Vulgatibacter sp.: one gene and its partner. The protein of the gene in region 1 interacts with the protein of each later gene in a pairwise test. Links are inferred from orthologs where the notes say so. Each region holds a gene or a part of one and is shown on either strand. Other genes may lie near its edges. The genes, in order: ACESMR_RS23475 and ACESMR_RS14550.

What was found.
Region 2: the proteins of ACESMR_RS23475 (region 1) and ACESMR_RS14550 interact in binary tests that used the Escherichia coli proteins (3 or more experiments, as listed by UniProt). The link is inferred for Vulgatibacter sp. from one-to-one orthologs.

The regions. Positions count from the first base shown.
Region 1 is NZ_JAWLCN010000017.1:39,226-50,306, reverse strand. The notes cover bases 719-3,610. They hold ACESMR_RS23475 (methionine aminotransferase), read right to left. Parts: upstream 2,796-3,610; coding sequence 1,641-2,795; downstream 719-1,640. Other genes in these bases: ACESMR_RS23465 (CHAT domain-containing protein), read right to left, coding at 3,329-3,610; ACESMR_RS23470 (hypothetical protein), read right to left, coding at 2,795-3,250; ACESMR_RS23480 (class I SAM-dependent methyltransferase), read right to left, coding at 768-1,574. In the rest of the region: ACESMR_RS23485 (OmpP1/FadL family transporter), read left to right, coding at 1-703; more of ACESMR_RS23465, read right to left, coding at 3,611-6,058; ACESMR_RS23460 (CHAT domain-containing protein), read right to left, coding at 6,120-8,861; ACESMR_RS23455 (chemotaxis protein CheW), read left to right, coding at 8,997-9,491; ACESMR_RS23450 (hypothetical protein), read left to right, coding at 9,488-9,859; ACESMR_RS23445 (methyl-accepting chemotaxis protein), read left to right, coding at 9,862-11,081. UniProt on the Escherichia coli protein: Shows aminotransferase activity with methionine and histidine as substrates, and to a lesser extent also with phenylalanine.
Region 2 is NZ_JAWLCN010000005.1:198,077-214,255, forward strand. What follows is about bases 6,948-10,685. They hold ACESMR_RS14550 (error-prone DNA polymerase), read right to left. Parts: upstream 10,301-10,685; coding sequence 7,148-10,300; downstream 6,948-7,147. Other genes in these bases: ACESMR_RS14545 (sensor histidine kinase), read left to right, coding at 6,948-7,127; ACESMR_RS14555 (hypothetical protein), read right to left, coding at 10,335-10,685. In the rest of the region: ACESMR_RS14510 (cation:proton antiporter), read left to right, coding at 1-1,041; ACESMR_RS14515 (HIT family protein), read left to right, coding at 1,038-1,451; ACESMR_RS14520 (acyl-CoA thioesterase), read left to right, coding at 1,502-1,939; ACESMR_RS14525 (alpha/beta hydrolase family protein), read right to left, coding at 1,978-3,105; ACESMR_RS14530 (YIP1 family protein), read right to left, coding at 3,138-3,782; ACESMR_RS14535 (DUF2089 domain-containing protein), read right to left, coding at 3,779-4,141; ACESMR_RS14540 (cyclic nucleotide-binding domain-containing protein), read right to left, coding at 4,220-5,785; more of ACESMR_RS14545, read left to right, coding at 6,015-6,947; more of ACESMR_RS14555, read right to left, coding at 10,686-11,813; ACESMR_RS14560 (hypothetical protein), read right to left, coding at 11,810-12,775; ACESMR_RS14565 (universal stress protein), read right to left, coding at 13,057-13,488; ACESMR_RS14570 (acyltransferase), read left to right, coding at 13,695-14,276; ACESMR_RS14575 (hypothetical protein), read right to left, coding at 14,460-16,179. UniProt on the Escherichia coli protein: DNA polymerase III is a complex, multichain enzyme responsible for most of the replicative synthesis in bacteria. This DNA polymerase also exhibits 3' to 5' exonuclease activity. The alpha chain is the DNA polymerase catalytic subunit.

The DNA of each region.
Region 1 (11,081 bases):
CTCCCTCTCGGGCGGCGTGATCTGGGAGCCCGTCGATCGGCTCTGGGTCGGCGTCTCCTACCAGAGCCAGCCCGGATTCGGCGAGATGGTCCTCGACGGCACCCTCGACACGGTGCTCGCCGACGGCCAGCCCGGCGTGACCGACGTCGAGCTGCAGCAGGAGCTCCCGGACGTGTGGCGCTTCGGCGCCCGCTGGCAGTTCGACCGGCAGTGGGAGGCCCGCCTCTTCGGCGAGTACGCCCGCTGGAGCGTCTTCGACCGGCAGTGCATCGTGAACGCTGCCAACGCCGAATGTGATCTCGCCGAGAACGGCGCGGAGATCACCGGCGACGGCTCCGTGATCCAGAACATCCCGCGCAACTGGGACGACGCCTTCGGCCTCCGCGGCGGCGTCTCCTACTGGTTCACCCAGCGCGCCGAGGGCTACATCGGCCTGGGCTACGACGGGAACGCGGTCCCCGACGAGACCCTCGATCCGGCGCTCATCGACATGACCAAGTACACGCTCGCGATCGGCGGCGAGTTCGCCCTCGCGTCGAACTGGGTCCTGAGCGGCACCTTCACCCAGGTGATCTACAACGAGCGCAACGTCGAGGTGGAGGACGTGACCACCTTCGAAGCACCCTCCGCCCAGCCGAACGCCGCCGGCCGCTACAACCAGTCGGTCAGCGTGCTCAACGTCTACACGCAGTACACCTTCTGAGCTGCGTTACACGGCAGGCAGCAGGGCGGCGTCCGGGAGACCGGGCGCCGTCTTCGTTCCTCGCCTACGCGAATACGAGGCCGCCGAAGCGTACCTGGGCGTAGCGGCTCATCACCGGTAGCTCGGGGAGCCCGAGGCGCTCGAGCTCGCCGCCGGTCTTGCGATCCTGGAGGACCACGCGGCGGCGCGCGACGCGCCTGGCCTCGGCGAGGGCCTCCGCCGCGAGGGGCCGCGGGTCGGCGAGGGCCCGCACCACGTCGAAGCCCGGCGCCGCGGTGGTGGTCTCGCGGAACATGGGATCGAAATAGACGACGTCGTACGAGCGATCGGGGAGCGAGCGGAGCACCTCGAGGTGATCGCCCAGGGTGACGTGCATCCGCGAGAGCGCCGCGTCGATGGGCGCCTCGCCGAAGCGCACGTGCCGGGCGCCATGGCCCGTCACCGCGTGGAGCAGCGCGCTCGCCTCGATCACCTCGACGTGGCCGCCCTCCCCCACCGCGTGGGCAGCGACCAGCGCGTCGGCGCAGGCGCCGCCGGTGCAGTCGAGGAAGCGATCCCCCGCGCGCACGTCGCAGGCGGCGAGGAAGGGATCGGGCTCGACACCTGCGATCATCCGCCGGATCCGCAGCACCGCCATCCCGCCATGGAAGCGCCAGGGCACGGTCATCCCCGGCAGCCACAGCGCCCGGTCGCCGTGGGCCACCGCCAGCACCGCTCGTGCGCCGGTAGTTTCCACCAGCTTCTCCCACCCCTGGCTGCGGCGTTCGACGTAGCGGCAGCCGAGGCGCGCCGCCTCGGCCCGGGCCTCGGCGACGTCAACGGCTTTCGGCCTGCGCGGTGTGGTCACCACCGCCTGGGACGGCTCGATCATCGGCGGGCAGGTACCACAAAATTCGCGCGGGCAAATCGCTTTGCGTCGGAGCGACCCGCAGTGCGCTCAGCCGGCGAGCACGCGCAGCCGCTCTGCCGCCGCCTCGAGGGTCTCCAGCCGCTTGCAGAAGGCGAAGCGGAGCAGCCTGCGCCCCTCCGCCGGATCGGCCGCGTAGAAGCAGCTGGGCGGGATCGCGGCCACGCCCACCTGGCGGACGAGCCGCTCGGCGAAGCTGCGATCGTCCTCCCGCGAGAGCGCGGAGAAGTCGGCGAGGACGAAGTAGGCGCCTGCGGGTACCGAGACGGCGAAGCCCGCAGCGCGCAGCGTGTCGACGAGGAAGTCGCGGCGCGATCGGTACGCGCCCTGCAGCCCCTCCACAAAGGGCTCGTCGCAGCTGCGCAGCGCTTCGGCCGCAGCGATCTGCAGGGGCGTGGCGGTGGCGAAGGTGAGGAATTGATGCGCCGCCTGCGCCGCTGCCACGAGTTCCTTCGGCCCGGTGAGCCAACCGATCTTCCAGCCGGTGAAGGAGAAGGTCTTGCCGAGGCTCGAGGTGGTGAGCGTCCGCTCCCGCATCCCCGGCAGCGTGGCGAGAGGAACGTGCGCTGCGCCGTAGGTGAGGTGCTCGTAGACCTCGTCGCAGAGCACCAGCAGGTCACGCTCGACGCAGAGCGCGGCGATCGCCTCGAGCTCCGCGCGGGTGAAGACCTTGCCGCTGGGGTTGTGGGGCGAGTTGAGCACGAGGAGCCTGGTGCGCTCGCCCACCAGCGAGCGCAGCGCGTCCACGTCCAGGGCGAAGTCGGGGAAGCGCAGGGTGAGGCATTTCGCGGTGCAGCCTGCGAGCGCCACCGCCGCCGGGTAGCTGTCGTAGAAGGGCTCGAAGAGGATCACCTCGTCGCCCGGCTCGAGCAGCCCGAGGATCGCCGCGGCGATCCCTTCCGTGGCGCCGGTGGTCACCGCCACCTCGCTCGACGGCTCGAAGCGCTGGCCGTACCAGCGCGCGCGATGGGCTGCCACCGCTTCGACCAGCGGCGGCAGCCCCATGGAGCGGGCATATTGGTTGTGCCCGCCCCGCAGCGCCGCCACCGCCGCCTCGATCACCCGGGCCGGTCCTTCGAAATCGGGAAAGCCCTGCGAGAGGTTGACCGCGCCGTGCTCGAGGGCGAGGCGCGTCATTTCGCTGAAGATGGTGGTGCCGAAGGGGCGGAGGCGGCTGGTGATCATCAGTTGCTGCCGGCGGGCGGGATGGGCGGGCCGTGGGGCTGGTCGTCGGCCGACGTGCAGATGCCGCCGAGGGTCACGTTCGCTGCAGCCGCGACGTCGGACGGATCGAAGGGCAGCCCGGTGCCGTCGAGGACCTCGCAGCTGCCGCCGTCGACGGTGACGCGCAGCCCGGTGCCCCCCGACCGCGGAACCTTGCGCGCGATGCACTTGCCCTTGAACTGCACCTCGATGAACGGCTCGTCGTAGAGCTCGCTGCCCGCGTTGAGCGGCGGGAAGGAGGGCGTGCCCGAAGCACCGCTGACCTGCAGCACGATCTGGGCGCCGTCGAGATAGGCCTTCGGGTCGTTGCCGGTGATCTGGAGGGTGTCCTTGTCCTTGCGCGCCCAGAAGCGGACGCGGACGAAATCCGCCTCCTGCGTGACGAGAGCAGACGGGAAATAGAATTCGCGATTCATCGAGAGATCCCCCTGGCAATGCGTGCGCGCCATACCGGACGTGTGGCGGTGTCGCACAGCATAGCCCTCACCCGAGGATCAGATCGAGAGGACGAAGCGTGCCGCCGCAGCAGCGGAACGCTCCTGCCGCACCTTCGCCACCGCCGACTCGAAGGCAGCGGAGAGATCCGCTCCCCTGCCCAGCGCGTCGTAGAACGCCGCGGAGAAGAGCAGCGCCACCTCGTCGTCGAGCGCGTCCTGGTACGAGACCACCGCCCGGGCCCCCGCCTCGAGGAAGGCCCAGCCCAACCCCGCGCCGTCGCGCTCCCGGTCGACGACCGTGCCGCCGCTCCTGCAAGCGGAGAGCACCACCACCGGACGCCGCTCCCGCAGCGGCATCTCCAGGATCGTCGCGACCTCGAGGCGGCCGAGCTCGCCGCCGAGCAGCAGGTAGGAGGCAGCGCCCTTGCCGAGACGGGCTTCGCCGTGCACGCCGAAGTGGAGCAGGCCGTACGCCCCCGCCTGCGCGAGGACGGCGGCGGGTGTCGCCGCCATGCCGCGCAACTCCCTCGAGCCCGGGAACGCACCCCGTACGATCGCCGCCTCCTTCGGCGCTGCGGGGAGGAAGCCGAGACCGCTCCGGAGCTCGACGGGCTGCGGGCTGTGCACCGCGAGAGCTGGACCGCTCGGCTGCGCAGCCGGCCACGGCCGTTCGGGCCCGCTGGATGCAACCAGCGCCACCCCTGGCGCTTCGTCGCGCAGGCGCCTCCAGAGCGCGGCGGAGTCGAGACCGGAACGGTCGAGGAGGCTGATCCGGCGAACGCCAGCGGGGCAGGCGCCATCCTGCAGCGGCGACAGCGGCGCATCGCCGCGGAGCAGCCTCGTGCCCTCGCTCGTCGCAACCCAGAGGCCCCAGCCCACGTCGAGGCGGGTCTCGGCGACGAAACACTCGTCCGGCGCCAGCTCCCGCAGCTCGGCGCCGCCGAGAATCCGCCAGAAGGCAGCGGCGTCGGCCCTGGCTGCATGACGCTCGGCGAGGGCCAGCCGGGTCGATCCGGTCTCGGCCCACATGCGCTGCGCGGCGAGGGGCGAGGGCGCGTGCGCGACCTGTTCGTCCGCGACGGCGACCGCCTTCTCGAGGAAGCGCAACGCCTCGTCGTCCTTCCCTTCTGCAGCGGAGACGCGGGCGAGCAGCTCGAGCGCCTCCACGCGGAAGTTCTGGAGATTGCGCGCCTCCTCCTCGGCGAGCACCCGCTCGAGGAGCGTGCGCGCGTCCGAGAGCCGGACCTGCTGCAGCCGGATGCGTGCGAGGCTCAGCCGATTGCTCTGCAGCACCGGCACGATGCCCGTCTCCTCGGCATCCTCCCGGGTCTCGTCGAGGACGCTCGCTGCGCCCTGGAGATCGCCGCGGTCGAGCCGGATGTCCGCGAGTGTCCGGCTCGCGATGAGCGCCGTCCGAACCACCTGCACCTGCCGGGAGAGCAGGAGCGCTTCCCTGCAGAAGACCTCGGCTGCGCGCAGCTTTCCCTGCAGCATGGCGAAGAAGCCGGCGTTGACGAGGGGTGTCGCGCTGCCGACGGGATCCCGGCGCATGCCGCGGGCCGAGTCGATCGCCAGCTCGGTTGCCTCCCGGAACGCGCCGGTGCGCCAGGCGAGGAGCGAGCGCTTCGAGACGAGCTCGGCGCGCCGGACCGTCGCCGTCTCGGGGAGCGCCTCCGCGGCGTGCCGCCATTCCTGCTCGGCTTCGTGGAAGCGGCCCTGGTGGACGAGGAGCGAGGCGAGGTCCGAGCGGGCGAGAACCACCGCTTCGACGCAGCCCTCCCGGAGGCAGATGGCAGCGATCCGCTCGTAGAGGCGCCGGGCAGCGGCGACGTCCTGTCGCTGGACCGCGTCGTAGAGCGCGAGCCGGTTGAAGCGCAGCGCGATGAGCGGATCCGACACCTCTCCCAGCGCCTCGAGGGCGCGCAGGTCGGCGGTGCCGGAGAGGACCTTCTCCCGTTCGCGGGTGTAGGCCTCGCTCCAGCGGCGGCGCTCCCTCCACGCCGCCGCGTCCAGCGATTGCAGCCGGGTGAGGAGCGCCGCCGGCAGCCGCTCCCCGCGCTGCAGGAGTTCATCGAGCAGGACCGCTGTCGCCGGATCGCCCCGCAACGCGGCGAGCGCATCGGGACCATCGAGGTGGGCGATCGCTCCTTCGAATTTCGCGAGGCGCAGCTCCAGATCGCCGGGCGGCGCTTCCGCCGTGGCGAGCGCTGCCGCGCGCTCCCGCGCCTCCGCAGCCCAGGGACCCGCCGGCTCCACACCGAGAAAGGCCTCCCACGCCTCCGCAGCCATCCGCGTCAGACCGAGATGCTCGCGCACGATCGCCCGGTTGAAGAGCACCGCGGGATCCAACGGTGCCAGCTCGAAGGCGTGTTCGATCGTCTCCAGCGCCTCGACGCCCTGCGCACGGGCGAGGAGCAGGAGGCTGCGCTCGTTGAGGGTCTTCGCCTCGGTGGGGAGCCCGGCGAGATGCTTCTCCGCCCGGTCGAGATCACCGGTGTCGCCGCGCCAGAGGTAGAGCTGCGCCAGCGCCAGAGGCAGGTCGCCTGCCTCCTCGTCGTGGTAGAGCGCCGCCAGGACCGGCCCGTACGCCTGGAGCTTCTCGCCGCCGCGCCAGGGGCGCCATGGCAAGCCGAGCGCGCTGCGCCCCTCGGACCAACGGGCTTCCCCGAGGAAGCCGCCGAGCACCTCCGCCGGCGAAGGTGGGAAGAGCCGCGGCCAGATCAGCGCCGCCAGGGCCGCGCCGATGAGCACGGCGGTTGCTGCGATCTTTGCTGCGACGCCTCTCACACCCGACCTCCACCAGTCGGCGCAGTGTAGCTGCGGGTGGCGGCGCTTTGAACCGAGCGCTTCAGAACGAGAGGAGGAAACCCTCCGCGGCGGCCGCCCCGTGCTCCTTCCGCACGCCGGCGAGCGCCGCCTCGAAGGCCGCCGAGAGCCCGGCGCCCCTTGCGATCGCCGGATAGAAGGACGCGGCGAAGGCGAGTCCGACGTCGTCGCGGAGATCGTCCTGGTGGGCAATCACCGCCCGCGCGCCGGCGTGGAGGAAGGCCCAGGTGAGGCCGGCGCCGTCGTTCTCGGGATCGGCGCTGCGGCCGCCGCTCCTGCAGGCGGAGAGGACCACCACCGGCCGCTTCTCCCGCAGCTGCAGGCCGAGCACGTCGACGACCTGGAGCCGCCCCGCCTCCCCGGCGAGGACGAGGTGCGAGGCGGCGCCGGTCTCCATCCGCCCGTCGCCGTGGACCGCGAAGTGGAGGAGGCCCGCGCGCCCTGCCTCGGCACGCACCCCTGCAGGCGTGGCTGCCTCGTAGCGCAGCTCGCGAACCTCGGGGAGCGTGGCGGCGATCGATGCCGCCTCCCGGGCGGCGCCGTAGAGGAAGGCGAGGCCGCGGTCGCTCTGGGTGGGCCTGGGGCTGTGGACCACCAGCGCAGGCCCCGATACGCCGCCGTCCGGCCAGGGCTGGAGCGCGTCGCCGGCGAGGAGCACCGCCACTTCCGGGTGGAGGCGTCGCAGCACCCGGGCCATCGGCGCTGCGTCCGTCGCCATGGTATCGAGCAGCGTGATCCGCCGGGTGCCCGGGCCGCAGCGGCTGCGCGCCAGCAGATCGACCGCGGGGACCGCCACCGGGACCACCTCGAAGAACGCGTTGGATCGCGTGGCGACGAAGAGCACCGTCCTGCCCGCAGGAAGACGCGTCGGCGCGACCAGGCATTCGTCTGCTGCCAGCTGCCGCCTGCCCCGGGGCGCGAGGATCTCCCAGCCCGCACCGACGCCGTCGAGCTGCCCCCGCAGCAACGCCAACCTGCCGATCGAATCGGAAGCCGCAGCGCCCACCCGCTGCCGTGCGAGCGGCGAGGGGAGGCGCGCCGCCTGCGCGGCGACCTCCGCTGCCTCCCGCTCGAGCTGCGCCGCTGCGCCCCGCAGCTCGCCCTGCTGCTCCAGGGCGCTTGCCCGCGCCTGCGCGAGCCGGATCCGGTGGCGGGGGTCGAGCCCCTCGCCGAAGCTGCGCTCCGCCTCGTCGAGAAGCGCGAGGGCCTCCGCCGGCCGCTCCTCCTCGAGGCGCACCAGGGCGAGGCCGAGGCGGTTGGCCCCGAGCACGGGGGGGACGGCTGCTGCCTGCGCCTCCGCCCACGCCACCTCGAGCACCGCCGCCGCCTCCTCGAGCCGCCCCTCCTCCCGGAGCGCCGCGGCGAGGTTCGCCTGCGCCTTCTGGGCGAGGCGGGCGATGCCCGCCCGCTCCGCGACGCGGCGGGACTCCCGCGCGAAGGCTGCCACCACCGAGGGCATGCCGCGCCCGGCGAGGTGGTGGGAGAGGTTGAGCAGGGAGGCGGCGAGGGGGTGGTCGCCAGCAGCCAGCTCGGAGAGACGCACCGACTCGAGGAGGAGCTCGACCGCCTGCTGCTCGGCGCCGTAGCCCTTCGCGACGATCGAACGCTTGGTGAGAAGCTCCGCGCGGCGCACGTGCGCATCCTGCGGCAGCGCCGCGAAGGCGGCGTCGAAGGCCCGCTCCGCCCCGTGGAAATCCCCCTCGCCGAGGAGGAGGTTGCCGAGATCGCTCCGGGCGAGGATCGCCTCCTCCCCGCAGCCGAAGCGCCCGCACCGCTCGAGGAGCCGCTCGAGCAGCTCCCTGGCCGCGGCCCGCTCCTGCCGCTGCAGCGCATCGTAGGCAGCAAGCTGCAGGTAGCGCACCGCGAAGATCGGCGCGTCGGTTTCGGCGAGCGCGGCGAGCTTCCGATGATCGGCCCGCCCCTCCATCACCCGGGTGTACCAGGAGCGGTACACGCCGCCGAGGCGGCGGTGCTCCGCCCACTCCGCCTCGCCTGCGTCACGCAGCCACGCCACCGTGGAGCGGACCAGCGGATCGGAGGTGGGTCCGTTCTGCTCGAGGAGCTGCCGCGCCTCGCGCTGGCGGCGCCACGCATCCAGCGCCGCGGCGTCTTCGACGAGATAGAGGCTCCGGACGATCCGGGACGAGCTCCCGTTCCGCGGCGCCTTCTCCAGCGGCCGCTGCAGCCGCTCCATGCGCAGCTGCGCCTCCGCTGCCCAGGGTCCCGCCGGCTCCACCGCGAGAAAGTGCCGCCAGGCAGCCTCGGCCTCGCCGCGCAGGTGGAGCTGCTCCAGGACCAGCGCCCGGTTGAAGCGGGCCGCCGGAAGGCTTCCCTCCTGGGCGATGGCCCGATCGATCGCTGCCAGCGCCTCGATTCGCCTGCCGCGGGAGAGCTCCACCAGCGCCCGCTCGTTCCACACCACCGCACTCTCGGGCTGCGCCTCCAGGATCGCCTGCGCGCGCTCCGCATCCCCCGCCCCGCCGCGCCACACGTATTGCTGCGCGAGCGCCAGCGGCTGGGTGGGGTCGTCCTGCGCCGCAGGGGCGTAGAGCGCGGCGAGGAGCCGCTCGTAATCGCCGAGCCGGGTGGTGCCGCGCCACGGCCGCCAGGGCAGCGGCAACGCGCTGCGTCCCTCCGACCAGCGGGACGGGCCCATGAACGCGCCCAGCGCCTCGACGGCGCCGGGTCCATGGAGCTGTGGCCAGGCCAGCGCCCATGCGAGGGCAGCCAGCGCCGGCACGAGTGCCAGGATGGTCGTGCGCATTCCCCGCATCGGCTCTCCCCCTACTCCGAGCCAAGGATCCGCGCACTCTACCCCACCCGCCGATGCAGTAAAGCGCCTGGGAGGGAAAGCAAGCGGTTGTCGCCTACATCCCGGAGGAGGCTACACTGCCCGACCATGCGATCCGACGAGACCAGGCCCGAGCCAGCCGATCCCTGGGGGGTGCACGGCACCGACCCCTGGTATTTCTGCGTCCGGCTCCTCGGCGCGCGCTACGCCTTCGCCGCATCCCTCGCCACCGAGGTGGTCCGGCTCGGGCCGATGACGCGGCTCCCCGGCGCCCCCTCCTTCCTCTGCGGCGTCTTCCAGCACCGCGGCGAGGTGCTGCCGGTCTTCGACGTGGCGCAGCTCCTCGGCGAGCGCCCCACCCCGCTGGCCAGCGGGGGCCGGGTGGCGCTGGTCCAATCGGGCCCCTACCGCCTCGCGCTGGTGGCCGAAGCGGTGGAGGGCCTGGTGCAGATCGCCGACGCGCAGCTCGAGCCGGCGCCGCAGGGAAGCGGCGGCCTCCTCGAATTCGTGGAGCGGGTGGGCGCCGACGCGAAGGGGCCGGTGGCGCTCCTCGATCTCGAGCGGCTGATCGAATCGGCCCGGGAGCGGAGCGCCGCCGCATGAACGGGCACCACGCCGACGCACCGGTGCTCCTCTTCACGCTGGGGGGCAGGCGCTTCGCAGCCCCGGCGGTGGACGTGCGCCGGGTGGCACGCAGGGGCGACGCGCCCTTCGCCGGCGGCACCGCGCTCGGCGCGCCGCGGGACGGAAGCAGGGGACTGGTGGTGCGGTGCGGCGACGGCGAGGCCGCGCTGGCGATCGACGAGGTCCACGGGATGCTCACCGGCGCCCGCCTCCACCGGCTCCCAGCCCTGGTGGCGCACCTGCTGCCGCGGGGCGGGATCGCCGGGCTGGTCGAGCACGAAGACGAATTGCTGCCGCTATTGGATCTGCCCGTCCTCCTCCGGGACCGGGCGGAGGATCGGGGCTGACGATGGCGCGGAACGAAGTACGGGGAACGGGGACCACGCGGAAGCGTGCGGTGCGCAAGGCAGCCGTCGACGACACCGGCAGGATCGAGGCGGTGCTCGAGGCGCTCGCCACCGGCAGGTACGAGGCGCGGGTCGACCTCGCCTCGATCGAGGATCCCAAGCTCAGGCGCCTCGCCGAGATGACCAACGCGGTGGCCGATCACGCCACGCAGGAGCTGCAGACCGCGCGCGAGCGCAACCGCAGCCTCCGCCACGGCGTCGGCGACGCCCTCGAGGCGGTGGAGCGGGTGGTGGCGCAGGGGCAGCTCTCCGGGACCACGGGGATCCAGGATCCGGATCCGGCGCTCGCCCCGCTGGTGAACGGCCTCGAGCAGCTCCTCTCGACCCTGCGTGCCTTCACCCTCGAGATGCGCGAGGCCTCGCTGCAGATCTCGGCGAGCTCCTCCGAGGTGCTCGCTGCGGCGACGCAGCAGGAGAGCTCGATGGCCGAGCACGCCTCGGCGATCCACGAGACCACCGCCACCATGGAGGAGCTCAAGGGCGCCTCCCACCAGATCGCGGAGAACGCGCGCACGGTGGCCTCGGTGGCGGAGCAGACCCTGGGCTCCGCGCAGAGCGGCGAGGGCTCGATCCGCGGGCTCCTCGAGAGCGTGCAGCGGATCACCGACAACGCGGTGGTGGTCCACGACGCGATGAGCCGGCTGGCGCGGCGGGTCGAGCGGATCGGCAGCGTGGTCGAGGTGATCGACGACATCGCCGATCGCTCCGATCTGCTCGCCCTCAACGCGGCCCTCGAAGGCGCCAAGGCGGGGGAGGCGGGCCGCGGCTTCTCCATCGTCGCCGCGGAGATGCGCAGGCTCGCGGAGAACGTCCTCGTCTCCACCAAGGAGATCAAGGGGCTGATCGGCGAGATCCGCGAGGCCACCGAGAGCGCCATCGAGGCGAGCCACAAGAACCGCAGCGCCGCCGACGACGGCAACCGGCAGGGCCAGGCGGCGATGACCAGCGTGCAGGAGATCGTCGCCGGCGTGCAGGAGACCAACGACGCCGCCCGGGTGATCCACCTCGCCACCCAGCAGCAGCGCACCGCCACCGAGCAGGTGGTGCAGTCGATGGCCGAGGTGGAGATCGCCACCCGCCAGGCGCAGGAAGGTGCGCGCCAGTCCTCCCACGCAGCAGCCGGTCTGGCGCGCCTCGCCGAGCGGCTCTCCGCCCTCGTGAA
Region 2 (16,179 bases), on another replicon or contig:
CTCGAGCGGGACACGCGCACCGTGCTCACCCTCGAGTCGGCCTTCACCGACGTGCTCTGCATCGTCTTCGCCCTGGCGCTGGTGGGCGCGCTCTCCGCAGGCGAGGTGAACGCCGGGGAGATCGGCACCCAGCTCGGCCTCGGCTTCGGCGGCGCGCTGCTCCTCGGCGGCGGGATGGGACTGCTCTGGGCCTGCGGCCTCAAGGCGATGCGGCAGCGGCGGGTGAGCTTCGTGGCGATCGGCGCCGCGGTCTTCCTCGTCTACGCGCTGGCGGAGGCGCTGGGGACCTTCGGGGCGATCGCCTGCCTCGCCTTCGGCGTGGTGCTGGGCAACGCGCCGGCGGTGGCGAAGGGGAGCAGCGCCGCTGCGGGGCTCGAGCTCGCGCCAGGCGAGCGGCTCTTCCTCGCCGAGGTGGCGTTCCTGCTCAAGGTCTTCTTCTTCGTCTACCTCGGCGCTTCGCTGCAGCTCGGCGCGTGGCAGCCCTGGATCTACGGCGCGCTGGTCACCGCGGCGATCTTCGCCTCGCGGCCGCTGGTGGTGCGCCTCGGCCTGCCCCGGGCGGTGACGCCGCGCCGGGATGCCCGGGTCGCCTCGGTGCTCGCACCCAGGGGGCTCGCCGCGGCGGTGCTGGCTTCGGTGCCGGTGCAGGCGGGGATCGCCGAGGGCCAGGCGATCGAGGCGGCGGCGGTGGGGGCGATCCTCTTCAGCATCACCCTGGCGTCGGGGCTCGTCTTCGCGATCGATCATCCCTTCGTGCAGCGGCTCTACGAGCGCTTCTTCCGGGGCTATCCGGAGGCGGTGGAGGTGGCGGCGGAGGCAGCCGGCGGGGCGGTGGTGGCGATGGTTCCCGCCGCTGCGCCGCAGCCCCACGAGATGGCGGAGGTCGCTGCGGTGGCGCTGCCCCACGAGGTGGCGACCGAGGCGCCTTCGCCCTCGGCTGGTGCAGTGGCGGCGCTCGAGGGGCCTGCAGCGCGGGACCCGCTCGCGGAGCCGGACCCGTCGCTCCCGCTCTTTCCCGACGGGCGCAAGGAAGCGGGTTGAGCTGCGTCTTCTGCAGGATCGTGCGGGGCGAGGTGCCCGCTGCGATCGTCTGGGAGGGGGAGGACGCCCTCGCCTTCCTCGACCACCGGCCGCTCTTTCCCGGCCACGTGCTGCTGGTGCCGCGGGCCCACCACGAGACCCTGGTCGATCTCCCGGCGGCACAGGTCGGCCCCTTCTTCGTGCAGGGCCAGCGGATCGCCGCGGCGGTGGAGCGGGTGGTCGGCGCGCAGGGCACGTTCGTGGCGATCAACAACCGGGTGAGCCAGAGCGTGCCCCACCTCCACCTCCACGTGGTGCCCCGCACCAGGGGCGACGGGCTCAAGGGCTTCTTCTGGCCCCGGCATCCCTACCGCGAGGACGCGGAGCGGGAGGCGGTGGCTTCCGCGCTGCGGCAGGCGCTGGCGCCGTAGCTCGTCGCGCGGAGGTGGCGCAGCGGCGGCGATGGGTTATCTATGCCGCGATGCGCTTCTACGAGACGACCCACGGCGTCTACTTCGACGACCTCGACGCCTTCCAGATCCTCCACAACGCGCGCTACGTGCTCCTGATCGAGCGGACGATCGGCTCCTTCTGGAAGCAGCTCGGCCAGCGCGGCGGCCTCCTCGACTTCGCCGCCAACCCCGACATGAGCCACCTGGTGCGGGCCAACCACATCCAATACGACCGGCCGGTCACCGGCGTAGGCGAGGTGCGGGTGCGGATCTGGGTGGAGAAGCTGGGGAGCACCAGCCTCACCTTCGGCTTCCGCGTGCTACCGCTCGACGAAGACGTCGACTACGCCACCGGCAGCAGGGTGCTGGTGCGCATCGATCCCGAGACGCGCAAGCCCGTGCCCTGGACCGACGCGCTGCGGGAGAAGCTCGCGCCCTACCGCCGGGATCTGAAGCGGGAAGGGTGAGCGCGAGCGAGGGCTGAGGGCCCAACGCGCCGCAGCTTTCAGCGCCTTGCGGCGAGGAAGGAGAGCAGCTCCTCGATCACCGCCGGATCCACGTGCGCGCCGATGTCGCCGGGGCGGATCTTCATCCAGTCCGGGTTGTCGATGCAGTTGAGCGCGTGGGTGACGCAGGGAACGATCCGGGTCTCGTGGGGCGAGCGCTCGCCGAAGTGCGCTGCCCAGGCCTCGGTCTCCGCCTGCGGCACGTTCCAGTCGTAGCCGCCGGAGAGGACGAGCAGCGGCCGGTCGAGGGCGGCGGCGAGGGCGGGTGCCTCCTCGCCGAGGCGCAGCCAGGAATTCCAGTAGGCGACGGGCAGGCCGCCGATCCGCGTGCCGGCGAAGGTTCCCTCGTGGAGGGCGGTGACGTCCGCCGCGATCGCGCGCACGTCGGCGAGGGCGGCGTCGATCTGCGCCTCGCTCGCGCCGGTGGCGACGAGGATCTCCTCGAGCTTCTCGGCCTGCTGGACGAGGGCCCTGTCGATGGTGACGAAGGGCGCGGCGAGCATCACGCCGGCGCGGAGCTGCGGGTGGTCGGTGAGGAGCCGGGGGGCGTAGCTGGCGCCCTTGCTGTGTCCGACGAAGAAGAGCCGCTCGGCGTCGACTTCCGGCTGGGTCGCCAGGAAGGCGAGGCCGCCCTCCACGTCCTCGACGAAGGTGTCGATGGTGACGGCGTCGGGGTCGATGGCGGCGTAGCCGTTGTCGGCGCAGCCGTTGAACGGGCCGCAGCTCCGCTTGTCGAAGCGGAGCACCACGAAGCCTGCGTCCTGCAGCGCCTGGCCGTGCTCGGCGAAGACGGGGATCTCGACGCCGAAGCTCATGCCGAGCTGGCCGCGGAGGGTCTCGTCCCGGTCGTTGGGGCCGCTGCCGTGGGCGAAGATCACCGCCGGGAGCCGCTCGCCCTCCACGTGCGCGGGGATCTGGAGCGTGCCCACGTGGAGGAAGCCGTCCGCCGCTGCGGAGGCGAAGGAGACCTCGCGGCTGCTGGCGTCGACGGGGGTGCCGGTGGCGCCACCCGAGCCGCCGTCTCCACCGGCGCCCCCGCTGCCGCCGGCGCGGGGCTGGAGCGCAGCCTGGCTTCCGCCGCAGGCTGCGAGCAGGATCGAGAGAAGGACGTAGCGAACGCAGCGCATCTTGGCACCCCCATGCAACGACGCGCGCTGGCTCAGATCGCCAGGAGCGCCAATTTGGTCAGAATCTCGGCGGCGACGATGCCGCCTACCGCCGCAGCTGCCAGCCGCGCCCCGCGCAGGCCGGCGGCGGTGCGCATTCCCGTGACCAGCAGGGCCACGAACCAGGCCACGAAGGGCAGGGTCAACAGCGCGACGACGACGACCGCGGGCGGGACCGCTCCCTGGTCCACCTGATCGAAGCGCGCGCCCACCCCGCCGACCAGCGCTGCCGCGAGGACCAGGGGAACGCGGGCGACACCCACCGCGGCGAGGAAATCGACGAAGCGCCCCTGCCGGGCCACGAGCCGGGCCGCCCCCCAGAGGACCAGCGCGGTGGCGGGCCAGGCGAGGAAGTGATCGACGAGCGCCACGCTCCACGGGACCTGCGCGTCGACGAGGTGGAGATCGAGGGCGCCGTCGAAGCGGATCCGGAGGAGCGAGAGGAGCAGCCCCGCCGCCGCTGCAGCCACGCCGACGAGGAGGGCTATGTGGGTCGGGAGCAGCTCGAGGGGCTGGAAGAGCCAAAGGCCTGGCCGGGCCCGGGGCCGGCGCAGGGCGGCGAGGAGCCGCTCGGCCTCCGCCGGCGCGAGCTTTCCTGCAGCCAGCATCTCGAGGATGCGCTGGTGCTCGCCGCTCATTCGAGCTCCTGCAGGCGGCGCGCGCCTTCCTTGACGGTCATCGTGCCGCCGGCGATGGCGTCGAGGATCCGGCGGCGCTCCTTCTCGGGATCGCTGGTGGGCACGGTGAGCCGCGCGATGATCTCGTTCAGCCGGTTGCGGACGGTGGGGTAGCTCTGCCCGCGCAGCTGCCCGAGCTCCTTGAGGCTTCCCGAGGAGCGGACGAAGGCGAGGACGAAGTCGAGGTCGTCGCGGGAGAGGCGGAGGAGCTCGGGAAATTCGAAGCGCCCCTCGAGCTGCATCTCGCAGCGGGCGCAGGCGAGTCGCGTCACCTCGAGGGCCGAATCGCAGGCAGGGCAGGCGGTGGGCAACCGGGACATGGACCCTTTTTCCCACTTCGCCTTCATTTTCGTCAATCGGACTTCAATAAAATTGAAGTTCGACTTTGCGAACCTGCGTCACCCCGCCCGGCGGCTGCGCTCGTCCTCGTCATCGTCGAGGCCGAAGAAATCGCGGATCCGCTCGAGCAGATCGAGCTTGGCCGCGGCGAGCTTCTGCGGCTCGATGGTGCGGTCGAGGTTCTCGCGGATGGCGCTGATCTCCATCCGCCTGCGGGCGAGGTGCTCGGCCAGCGACTCGGCGAGCTGCGGGCGGTCCCGCACCACCTGCTCGAAGGCCGCCTTGTCGAGGCGGTAGCACTCCGCGTCGTCGAGGGCGACCACGGTGGCGGAGCGGCGGGCGCCGGTGAGGAGCGACATCTCGCCGAAGAAGCTCCCGGCGGCGAGGCGCGAGACCTCGCTCTCGTGGCCGCTCTCCGCGCGGATCCGCACGCTCACCTCGCCGGCGACGAGCAGGTAGAGCCAGTGGGCCTCGGCGCCCTGCCTCGTGATCGTTTCGCCTGCGGCGAAGGGCACGTAGCTGAGGTCGGCTGCGAGCCGGCGGCGGTCGTCGTCGGTGAGGTCGCGGAAGAGGTCGACCCGGGCCAGCGCGTCGCGGCGGCGCTCGCGATCCGCTTCGCTCTTCTCCACCTTCCGCTCGTTGCTCTCCTCGGTGAGGAAGACGGCGTGGGCGGGCATCGAGAGCGGGATGCCGGCGCGCTTGAGGGCGAAGGTGACGCGGACCCGGACCACGCTGTCGATGGCGTCGTCCTGCGCTGGGTCGGTGAGCCAGTAGCGGACCGCGTAGCGGGCGTAGCTCTCGCCGAGCTCCAGCAGGATGCAATTGGGCGCGGGATCGGCGGCGACGTGATCGATCGGCCCGCTCCGCAGCGCCGATTCGACCACCCGGATCACGTCGCCAGGTCCGGTGCGGAAGTCGACGTTGAAGTGGACCCAGCGGCGCCAGCGCACGGGCCTGCCGTCGCGGCGGCCCACCACGGTGACCTGGTTCTTCACCAGCGAGCCGTTGGGGACGAAGACCGTCTCCCAGTTGCGGGTCTCGATGGCGGTGTAGCGCCAGCGGATCTCGGTGACGCGGCCGGCGAGCTGGCCCACCTGGATCCAGTCGCCGATGCGGATCGAGTGATCGGACTGCACGGCGAGCCCCGCCACCAGGTTGCCCAGGGTGTCCTGGAGGGCGAGACCGATCACCGCGGTGACGATGGCGGAGGTGGTGAGCAGGCCCGAGACGTCGTAGCCCACGCGGCTCGCGACGGCGAAGAGCGCGGCGATGCCCGCTGCCGCCATCAGCACGTCCTGGAGGATCTTCGGGAGCGCGAGGTGGAGACGCGGCAGCACCACCGAGAAGAGGAGCGTGCCGAGGATCCCCACCGCGGCGAGCGCCGCGCAAGCCAGGGAGGCGAGGCGGAGGTCGCGGTGGACTTCGGGCTCCGTTCCCCGGAGCAGGACGCCTGCCACCAGCAGCGCCAGGTGGGCGAGGGTGAGGAGCACCATGCCGCGCACGCGGCGGCGCTGCGCCGGCGGGGCGAGGTTGCGGATGAGCGGGATCGCGAGGGCCAGCCCCGCGAGAAGGAAGGCGGTGTAGTCGGCGCGGGCTTCGGTGGCGAGGGCGGACCAGAGGGGCATGGCGGGGCGGTTCCGGCCTCGGGGGCATTGGGGGAGGGAGCGCCGGACTTCCCCCAGCATGCAGGAGGCGCCGTCCCGCACCAAGCAGGAAGGGGGCGCACGGCAGCCTGCCGGCTGGGCCGGCGTGGTGGGGGGCGTGTCCACCGGGGGCGCTACGCCGGGGCACCGCCCGCCGGCCCGGGGGGGCCGATCGGGAGCGGCGGCCCTACTTCTTGAAGCGGAGGTGATGGTGGCGTCGCTGGGAGAGCTCTTGTGTGCCCACACCGAGGAACTGGTCGAGCGCTGGTACCGGCGCTGGCTCGAGGAGGGGCCCGCACGGCCGGACCTCACCGAGGCGGTGCTCAAGGATCACCTCGCCGTCCAGCTGCGGGCCCTGGGGGAGGCGATGGCCTCGGGGGAGCTGTCGGTCGAGTCGGCGGGGGCGCTCTGGAAGGAGCCGGGCAGGCTCGCACCGGAGGACCGGGTTCGCGACGACGTCCCGATCGAGGAGCTGGTGCGGGAGTACGCGTTCGTGGTGGAGGAGATCCGCTCGTGGCTCGAGGAGCGGGGGGAGACGGTGCCCTTCGGCGAATACTCCCTCTTCTCCGTGGCGATCTTCGAGCTCACCGCCGAGTCGGCCCGGCGCTATGCGACCTACCAGGCGGAGCGGGTGAGCCGGGAGCGCTCGCTCTACCTGGCAGGTCTCGCCCACCAGCTGCGGACCCCGATCTCGGTCCTCCAGCTCTACGTGCAGCGGGCCGAGCGGGGCCTCGACCTGAACGAACCGGCCACCCTGTCCCGGCTCCGCCGCACGGTGCGCCGGATGGTGCGGCTCGTCGATGCGGTGCTGCGGCTCGAGCGCTTCCGCCCCGAGGAGCTGCCGGTCCACCCCGAGGAGCTCTCGCCGGCGCAGGTGGTCGATCAGCTCGTCGCCGACTACGAGCACGACGCGCACCGCAAGGGGCTGCGCCTCGACGTGAGCGGCAACCGGTCGCTGCGCATGGAGGCCGACCCCGACCTGCTGGCCGACGCGCTCGGCAACCTGATCGAGAACGCGATCAAATACACGGAGCACGGCTTCGTTCGGGTGTGGCTCGAGGAGGAGGAGCGGCAGCTCGTCTTCGCCGTCGAGGACTCGGGGCCGGGCATGAGCCCGGAGCGGCGCGACAGCCTCTTCCAGCCGGTGCAACCGGGCAAGCCCGGTGGCGTCGGCCTGGGGCTCACCATCGCCCGGCGGGCCGCCCTCGCGCAGGGCGGCAAGCTCGTGGTGGAGAGCGAGGAGGGGCGGGGCACGACCTTCCGCCTCTGCCTGCCGTGGAAGGTCGAGGCCCGCGCCCCTGTCGCCGAGGTGAAGGAGGCGTAGGGCACGCCGCCGACGCGCCTTCAGCGGAAATCCCGGGAGCCCGGCAGGTCCTCGGCAGGGCCGTGGAGCGCGCGGAAGCGCCGGGCCTTCACCGTCGCCACCCCGTCGACGTTCTGCAGCGGCCCCTCGATGAGGAGCAGGGGACTCGCGAGGATCGTGGTCCGCTGCTCGTGGAAGAGCTCCGGCTCGATCACCGCGTTGGCAAAGCCCGTGTCGTCCTCCACGGTGAGGAAGACCATGCCCTTCGCGGTGCCGGGGCGCTGGCGGATGATCACCTGCCCGGCGATGCGCACCCACCTGCCGTTGCGCTCGGCCAGCACCGCGCCGGCGCGGGTGACGCCGAGGGCGTCGAGCTGCGGGCGCATCCGCTGCACGAGGTGGGGCCCGACGGTGAGGCCGGTGGCGCTGTAGTCGGCGAGGGTGCGCTGCAGCTCGCTGAGCTCGGGGAGCGGCGAGGGTCCTGCCGGCGGCGGCGGCGCCAGCGGGCCGCCACCTGCCAGCGCCGCGCGGACCTCCCAGAGCGCCTGGCGGCGGGTGAGGCCGAAGGCGGCGAACGCCCCCGCCTCTGCGAGCAGCTCCGCCCGGCGCACGTCGAGCAGGGCGCGGTTGCAGACCTCGGAGACGGTGGCGAAGGGCTTCTGCGCGCGGGCGGCGACGATCCGCTCCGCCGCCTGGGAGCCCAGGCCGCGCACCGATTCGAGGCCGAGACGCACCTCGAGATCGCCCAGCACCTGCGCCTTCGCGTCGGAGAGGACGACGCAGGGGGTGCGCACGTGCACGCCGTGGCGCTGCGCGTCCTTCACCAGCGTCGCCGGCGCGTAGAAGCCCATCGGCTGGTTGTTGAGGAGCGCCGCGAGGAAGACCGCCGGGTGGTGCACCTTGATCCAGAGGCTGGCGTAGACGAGGAGCGCGAAGCTCGCAGCGTGGCTCTCGGGGAAGCCGTACTCGGCGAAGGAGCGGATCCCGACGATCACCTCCTCGGTCGCGTCCTCGCGGAAGCCGTTGCGCTTCATGCCCGCGCGCAGGCGATCCTCGAAGCGCTGCATCATCTCCTTCGAGCGCTTGTGGCTCATCGCCCTTCGCAGCTCCTGCGCCTCGCCGCCGGTGAAGTCGGCAGCCACCATGGCGATGCGCATCAGCTGCTCCTGGAAGAGCGGCACGCCCATGGTCCGCGCCAGCACCGGCTCGAGGGAGGGATGCGGGTAGGTCACCTCCTGCCGACCGGCGCGGCGGGCGAGGAAGGGATGGACCATCTTGCCGACGATGGGGCCGGGGCGGATCAGCCCCACCTCCACCACCAGGTCGTAGAACTTCCGCGGCTGCATCCGCGGGAGCGTCGCCATCTGGGCGCGGCTCTCGATCTGGAAGACGCCCACGGTGTCGGCCCTGCAGGCGGCGTCGTAGACCGCGGGGTCGTCCGGCGGGAGCTGGGAGAGATCGCAGGGCTTGCCCCGGGCCTCTAGGATCTTCACCGCGTCCTCGAGGGCGGCCATCATCCCGAGGCCGAGCAGGTCGATCTTGATCAGCTTGAGCTGCTCGCAATCGTCCTTGTCCCATTGGAGCACGGTGCGGTTGGGCATCGACGCGGGCTCGAGGGGCACGATCTCGTCGAGGCGCCCCCTGGCGATGATCATCCCGCCGGAGTGCTGGGAGAGGTGGCGCGGCAGCGATTGCAGCTCGCCGCAGAGCTGGAGCAGCTGCTCGAGGCGCTGGTCGGTGGTGCGCAGGCCCGCGCGCTCGAGCTGCGCCTGCGGCTCGTTGCTCTCGTCGCGCCGGTACTCGAAGTGGGAGTGGCCGCGGGCGAGCTTGTCGATGGTATCGGCGGGGATCCCCAGGACCTTGCCTACCTCGCGCACCGCGGATCGGCCGCGGTAGGTGATCACCTCGGCGCACATCGCCGCGCCGGCCCGGCCGTAGCGCTCGTAGACGTATTGGATCACCGCCTCGCGCCTGTCGCCGGAGGGCAGGTCGAGATCGATGTCGGGCCATTCGCCCCGCTCCTCGGAGAGGAAGCGCTCGAAGAGCAGGCCCATGCCGATGGGATCGACCGCGGTGATCCCCAGCGAATAGCAGACCGAGGAGTTGGCTGCGGAGCCGCGGCCCTGGGTGAGGATCCCCTTCTCGGCGCAGAAGCGGACGAGGTCCCAGACGATGAGGAAGTAGCCGGCGAGCTCGAGCTTGCCGATGAGGGCGAGCTCGTGCTCGATCTGGGCGCGGACGCGGCCGTCGAAGCGCTTGCCGTAGCGCTTGCGGGCGCCCTCGAAGGCGAGGCGCTCGAGGAGGGCCTGCTCGGTGTCGCCGGGCTCCACCGGGTACTTCGGAAATTCGTAGGGGAGCGCGTCGAGGGTGAAGGCGCAGCGCTCGGCGAGCTGCACGGTGCCGTCGATGGCGTGGGGCAGATCGGCGAAGCGCCGCTCCATCTCCTCCGGCGGGTGGAGGTGGCGATCGGCGTTGCGGGAGAGGAGCGTCCCGGCGGCGTCGAGGGTGACGCCCTCGCGGATGCAGGTGAGCAGATCGAGGATGCGGCGCTCGGTGGGCAGCGCGTGGCGCACGTCGCCGGTGGCGGCGACGAGGAGGCGGTGCTTCTCGGCGAGGGCGAGCATCTGCCGGTTGCGGCGCTCGTCCCTGGGATCGAGGTGGCGCTGCACCTCGGCGACGGTGCGCTCGCGGCCGAGCCTGCGCACCACCCGCTCCGCCGCCTCGACGTCGGCGCAGGCGCCGAGGAGCGCGGTGAGACCGTGGGCGTGTTTCGCCAGATCCTCGAGGGAGACGGCGTGGGTGCCCTTCACGTGGCGGGCGTGGGAGCGGGTGTAGAGGCGGCAGAGGTTGCGGTAGCCGTCGGCGCTCTCGACGAGGAGGCGCACCGAGCCCACCCCCTGCACGTCGATGTCCCCCGCCACCAGCGGGCGGACGCCGGCGTCCCGGGCGGCGGCGTGGAAGCGGGGGCTGCCGTAGAGGCCGCCGTGGTCACCGCAGGCGATCGCGCCGTAGCCCAGCGAGGCAGCCTGCAGGGCGAGGTTTTCGGGAAGCGAGGCGCCGCGGAGGAAGGAGAAGGCGGTGCGGGCCCGCAGCTCCACGTAGCGGACGCGGGCCTTGTGCCGCGGCGCCGCAACGGGGCGGGAGCGGAGCTGCTGCTTCTCGGCGATGCGCTGGTTGGTCTCCCAGGTTCCCATCTCGCTCCTTCCCGTCCGCGCGGCCCGCTCACGCTTAGTCGTACCTGCCCACCAGCGACCAGCTGCCGCTCACGCAATCCTGCGCGAGCCGGTAGACCGCGCCGTCGGAGAGCTCCACGTCGAAGGTGTCGCGCTGCACCGGGCGCTCGTGCCAGCCGGTGTCGAGGCGCCAGGGGCCGGCGAAGCCGACGATCCAGCCGGCCACCGCGCCGGCGCGGATCGCCTGGGGCCCCTCGCGGCCCATCCGCACCTCCGCCTCGAGCGGTGGGCGGAAGAGGCGCAGGCCCGCCACCCCTTCCGCGACGGGGCCCAGGTCGGGCTCCTCCTCCGGTGGCGGCGGTGGATCGAAGCGGGAGATGCGGTAGCCCTCGGGATCGTGGCTCTCGCGGAGCAGGGGCATGCCGATCCGGTCGTCGCCGACGATGGAGGCGACCTTGGCCACTGCGGTGGCGAGCTTCTCCGGCGCCACGGTGGGCAGGCCGAAGAGGCGGAGCTGCTCCCGCCGCGACCGGGCCGGCGTGGCCAGCACCCGGATCCCGCGGATCGCGGCGTTGGGGGGCTTTCGCTCCAGCACCGAGCGGCAGAGGGCGAGCATCGAGCCCACGTCGCGGGTGGGGGCGGCGAGCTCCACCGGCAGGAGCGACTCGCCCGCGGGATCGAGGAGGAGCTTCAGGGTGAGGCCTCCCACCGCGACGCCGTAGCAATCGAGGCGGGAGACGAGCCGCTCGAGCGCCGGGCGGATGACGAAGAGGAGCCCCTCGATCGCGAGGATCTCGAAGTCGAAGTCGCAGCCCTCCTCGAAGGTCTCGGGCTGGGGCCTGGGCTGGAGGGGCTCGTCGTCGTGGCCGGTGGCGAGGCGGTGGACCCGCACGCCCTCCTCGCCGAGGCGGGCGCCGACGCCGTCGATGGGCAGGGTGGCGAAGGCGCCTGCGGTGGCGAGGCCCCAGCGCACCAGAGTCTCGCAGAGGCGGGGCGAGGCGCCGATGGCGGCGAGCGGCAGCGGGGCGAGGAAGGTGCGCTCCCTGCCCTTCGGGATCACCTCGATCCCGGCGCCGCGGACGGCGGCGATGGTGGCGAGGTGCTTGCCGCCTGCGACGGAGGCCTGCGCTTCGAGATCGAGGCGCGAGGCTGCGGCGACCAGCGCCGAGGCGATGCCCCGCTCGTCGCCGTGGAGGCGCGAGAGCCCCTCGGCGTCGATGAGGGCGAGGCCGGGGCGCACCTCCTCCACCCGCGGCGCCACCGAGGCGGCTGCGTCGAGGACCGCCTCGCGGGTGGCCTCGACGATCTCGGGGGCGACCCAGCGCACGGTGAGCTGGGGGCAGAAGGCGAGCGCGTCGCCGACGCCCATGCCCGGGGTGACGCCCTGGGTCCGGGCCTGCACCGAGACGTGGGCGATGCGGGCGCGGGCGCCCTCCCCTTCCGCCACCGCCAGCGGGATCCCGGCGAGGGTGGGCTCCGCGCGGAGCAGCGCCTGCAGGGGGAGATCGGGGACGAAGAGGCAGCCGATCCTCATGGGGGATCCTCGTCGGCGGTGAGGTACCAGGCCTTGCGGCGGGAGGCGGCGGGGTCGTCCGAGATCCGGGCGGCGCCCGGGAGCGGGTCGCGGATGCCGGTGGGGAAGAGCTCGGGGGCGCGGAAGAGGAGGCTCGCCTCGCCGGGGGAGAGGCCGAGCTTGTTGCGCTCGAGGGCCACGGTGATCTCCAGCCCCTCGAAGGTCCTGCCCGGGCCCTGGCCGAGGAAGCGGGCGCGGGCGCGCTTCGGCCGCAGGGAGGCGGTGGCGAAGGTGCCGGCGCCCTCGCCGCCGAGGACGAGGAAGGAGGCGCGGGCGGTCTCGGCGTCCCGGGAGAGCCGCAGCCAGGCTGCCTGGGAGATGGTGTCGTCCTTCGGGTCGGGGCGCTTCTTGCGGATGGCGTAGGGCTCGAAGTGGAGCTCGTCGGGGGGCGCGCCCTCGCCGGGGGCGGTGCGCACGAGCCGGGGCTCCTGCGGGCCGGAAGGCTCGACCACCCGAAGCGCCTGCTGGGCGGGCTTGCGGCCCCTGCCCCGGGGCTGCGCGGGCCCCAGGTCGAGGATCACCAGGGAGAAGGCGCCGGAGGCGAGGAGCGCGTCCGCGGCCCGGACCGCGTCCTTGTGGGTGGTGGGCCTGCACCAGAGGGTGCGGCCGAGATCCACCCCTGCGTCTGCGGCGCTCCTGGGGTCGAAGGCGTCGGCCCGGTCCACCAGGGCGGCGAGCCTGCCGCTGCTGGTGAAGCGGGCGAGGATCTGCTGGGAGAGGGCGGTGCCGAGGGCGCCCTGCACCTCCCCGATCTCGACGATGCGGCCCTGTGGCAGCCCGCCGCCGAGGAGCCGGTCGAGCTCGCCCAGCCCGGTGGGCAGGGTCGGCGGGAGGCGGTGGGCGAGCTCCTCCGGCGTGACCAGCGCGCGGGTGCGGCGCAGGTCACTGAGCAGCTGGCTGAGATCGCGGGCCGGGAGCGCCACGGTGGTTTGCACCTCCGCAGCGATCGTTATGAACAAACGTTCAGGCAGTCAAGGAGGGACGCTGAACTCGGGAGCAGTATGCCCCCGGACCCGGGGGGGATCCAGCCACCCGGTTGGGCGGGGACGCTTCCGCGGGTCGGTTTTCTACCCCAGCTCGGGAGGGTGACACGATCCGCAAGGATCGCTTTGCTACCCCGGCTCGGGAGGGTGACACGATCCGCAAGGATCGCTTTGCTACCCCGGCTCGGCAGAGGCGCACGATCCCGCGGATCGCACCGGCGTCAGTGCACCACCGTCACGCTGCGCCCCGCGTGGTGCACCACCCGGTCGCTCACCGAGCCCACGAAGAACCGGCCCACCGGCCCCATGCCCCGGGCGCCCATCACGATCAGGTCCGCGTTCCGCTCCGCCGCCTGGGCGACGATGGTGTCGGCCGGGTTGCCGTACTCGATGATCACCTCCACCCGGTCCCGCGGAAAGCCCTCCGCCTGCTCGCGGATCGCCTCCCGCAGCTTCGCCATCTCCTCGTCGGTGGGCTGCCGGTGCGCCACGCCGTAGAACTCGGCGAAGCCGACGTTCACCATCGGGATCGGCTCGAGCACGTGGAGCAGCGTGATCCGCGCCCCGGTTGCCCCCGCCAGCTCCCTGGCGAAGCCCGCCGCCCGGCGCGACCCTTCCGAACCATCGACCGCCACGAGAATGTGCTGGATCACGACGAGCCTCCTTCCGGCCTTCCCACCGGAGAAGTAGGCCCCGGCGGCACCATGGGCAATCGCGCGCCGCGCCGAAATGCGTCCTCGCCGACACCCCATCCTGCTGCGCCCGGCCGATGGCGGCCCGGCCCCGATTGCGCTACGAAGCGCCGGTGGACGATCTCCAGCAGCGCCGCCTCGAGCAGCACAAGCTCCGCCTCTCGTGGATGCCGTGGCTCTACTTCTCCCTGAAGCCGAAGCACCGCAGCTGGGCCGAGGCCTGGCAGCGCGAGGTGCAGCAGTCCTTCCGGGACCTCGAGACCATCGAGATCGCCGAAGGCTGCTTCGTCGCCCCGGAGGCGAAGCTCTTCGCAGAACCCGGCCGCCCGATCCGCATCGGCCCGGGCTGCGCCATCGCCGCCGAGGTCTTCGCCCACGGCCCCATCGACCTCGGCCCCGGCGTGAGCCTCAACGCAAGAGTGACGCTGGACGGCGGCGCCGCCGGGATCCGCATCGGCGAGGGGACCCGCATCGCCTCCGGCGCGACCCTCTACGCCTTCGACCACGGGATGGCCCCCGATAGGACCATCCGCTCCCAGCCGGTGCGATCCCGCGGGATCGTGATCGGCAGCGACGTCTGGGTCGGTGCCAACGCCGGCCTCACCGACGGCGTCACCGTCGGCGACCACGCGGTGGTGGCGATGGGCGCCGTGGTCACCAAAGACGTGCCCGAATGGGCCATCGTCGGCGGCACGCCTGCCCGGGTGATCGGCGACCGCCGCGACAAGCCGACCCTCGGCTTCAAATAGCCGCGCGGGGCCCGCCATGAAAAAGAGCCCGCCCCCCGGTGGGCGGGGAGCGGGCTCCAAGCGATGCCTGCGGGTTCCAGGTGTGCGGATGCGCCACGAGCGATCGCGCCGCCACGTAACCTCCCCAGGACGTGGCGGCTGCTGCGCCGGAGACGCTCCGGCACAGCGTTCCCCCCCTCCCGGTCAGTTCCGGGTGGCGGTCATCGTGAAGGCGCCGCTGCCGCCGCCCTGGTTGCCGTCGACCACCAGGGTGAGCCGCTGGCCCGCGTGGACCTTCACCTGCGCGGTGAAGGCCATGCCCGTCTGCCAGGTGGAGGCACACGCCAGGTTCCCGCCCGAGACGTCCCCGCCCCGGATCTCGAGCATCGGCTGGAACTCCGCCGAGAGCACCTCGAACGAGTAGGTGCCGGCAACCGGCGCGATCCACTGGTAGACCTTGTCGAGCTCGCCCACGCCGAAGCCGGCGCAGCTCGAATCCTCGCGGTCGTTCCCGGCGCCGGCGGTGGTGTCGCTGACGCTGAGCGGCCAGGTGCTGCCGAGGAAGACGTCGACGCCGCTCCCGCTCACGGTGCAAGCAGCGGCGGCGCCGCAATCGCTGTCGAGGCAATCGGCGGAACCGTCCCCATCGTTGTCCATGCCGTCGTCACAGAACCCCGCCTCGCTGGCCATCGCGGCACAGGCGGCAGCGGCGGCGCAGTCGGCGTCGGCGCAATCGACCAGCCCGTCGCCGTCGTCGTCCGCCCGGTCGGCGCAGGCGGTCTCGCTGGCGGGCGCGGCGTCGATGTTCAGGGTGAAGTCACCGCCGAAGCTGGAGCCCATCGCCATGTAGTTGGCATAGGCATCCACCGCGACGAGGTAGCTCTCGCCCTGCACCACGTCGAGGAAGAGCCTCGAGCCCAGGCTGCCGCCGGCGTCGTCGTTGCAGCCGAGCTCCGTCGGCGCGCCGCAGTCGTTGGTGTAGGCAGCGACGATGGTGTCGTGGGCCGAGCCGACCGTGTCGAAGACGTAGCGGCCGGTGGTCGGCGCGGTCCACTGGTAGATCACCTCGCCGTGCACGTCGACGCCGCAGCTCGGCTGCACGTTGCTCATCCGGGCGAAGTTGTTGCCGCTCTCCGTCACCGGAGAGGTGCTCCCGAGGAACTCGTCGACGCAGGCGAAGAGGCAGACGTCCTCGTTGGCGCAGGCCGGGTCGAAGCAGTCGGCGCTGCTGTTGCCGTCGTCGTCGACGCCGTTGCCGCAGACTTCCGCGGCGGCGGCCTCGTGCACGCGCAAGGTGAAGCTGCCGTCCCAGCCCATCGAGTCGACGAGGAAGACGAACTGCTCCCCTGCGGCGCTGGCGGTGACGAGCGCCGAGGCGGTGTTGATGGTCATGCCCATCGGATCCGGGTGCTCGGTGGGCGTGGTGCAGCTCAGCTCCATCCCGTCGCAGTTGTTGCCCAGGAAGACGGCGAGCGCAGGCTGGAAACCCTGCCCGTCGACCTGCGCCACGAAGGTGCCGGCGGCGGGTGCAGTCCAGAGGATGCCGGCATCGTTGCCGCCATCGGGATTGCACGAGGCCGGGGTGGTGTCGCCGGCGAACCAGGTGTCGCCCATCTGCTCCGCGGGCAGGCTGTCGAAGAGGTCGAAGTCCACGCAGCCCTGCGCCGGGCAGAGCGGGTGGCCCGCGCAATCGGCGTCCTGGCAGTCGGTGTCCCAGTCGCCGTCGTCGTCGACGCCGTTGCCGCAGAGGTCGCCGCCCTCCATCGCGGGCGCGGTGGTGAGGTGGAGCTGGTACGCGCCCGAGCTCCAGCCGTCCACGACGATCCGGTAGGTGGTACCGGCGAGGCCCTCGAAGGCGATACGGGAGGCGAGGCTGCCCGCGTCGTCGTTGCAGAGGATCTCGAAGCCGTCGCAGGTGCCCGGC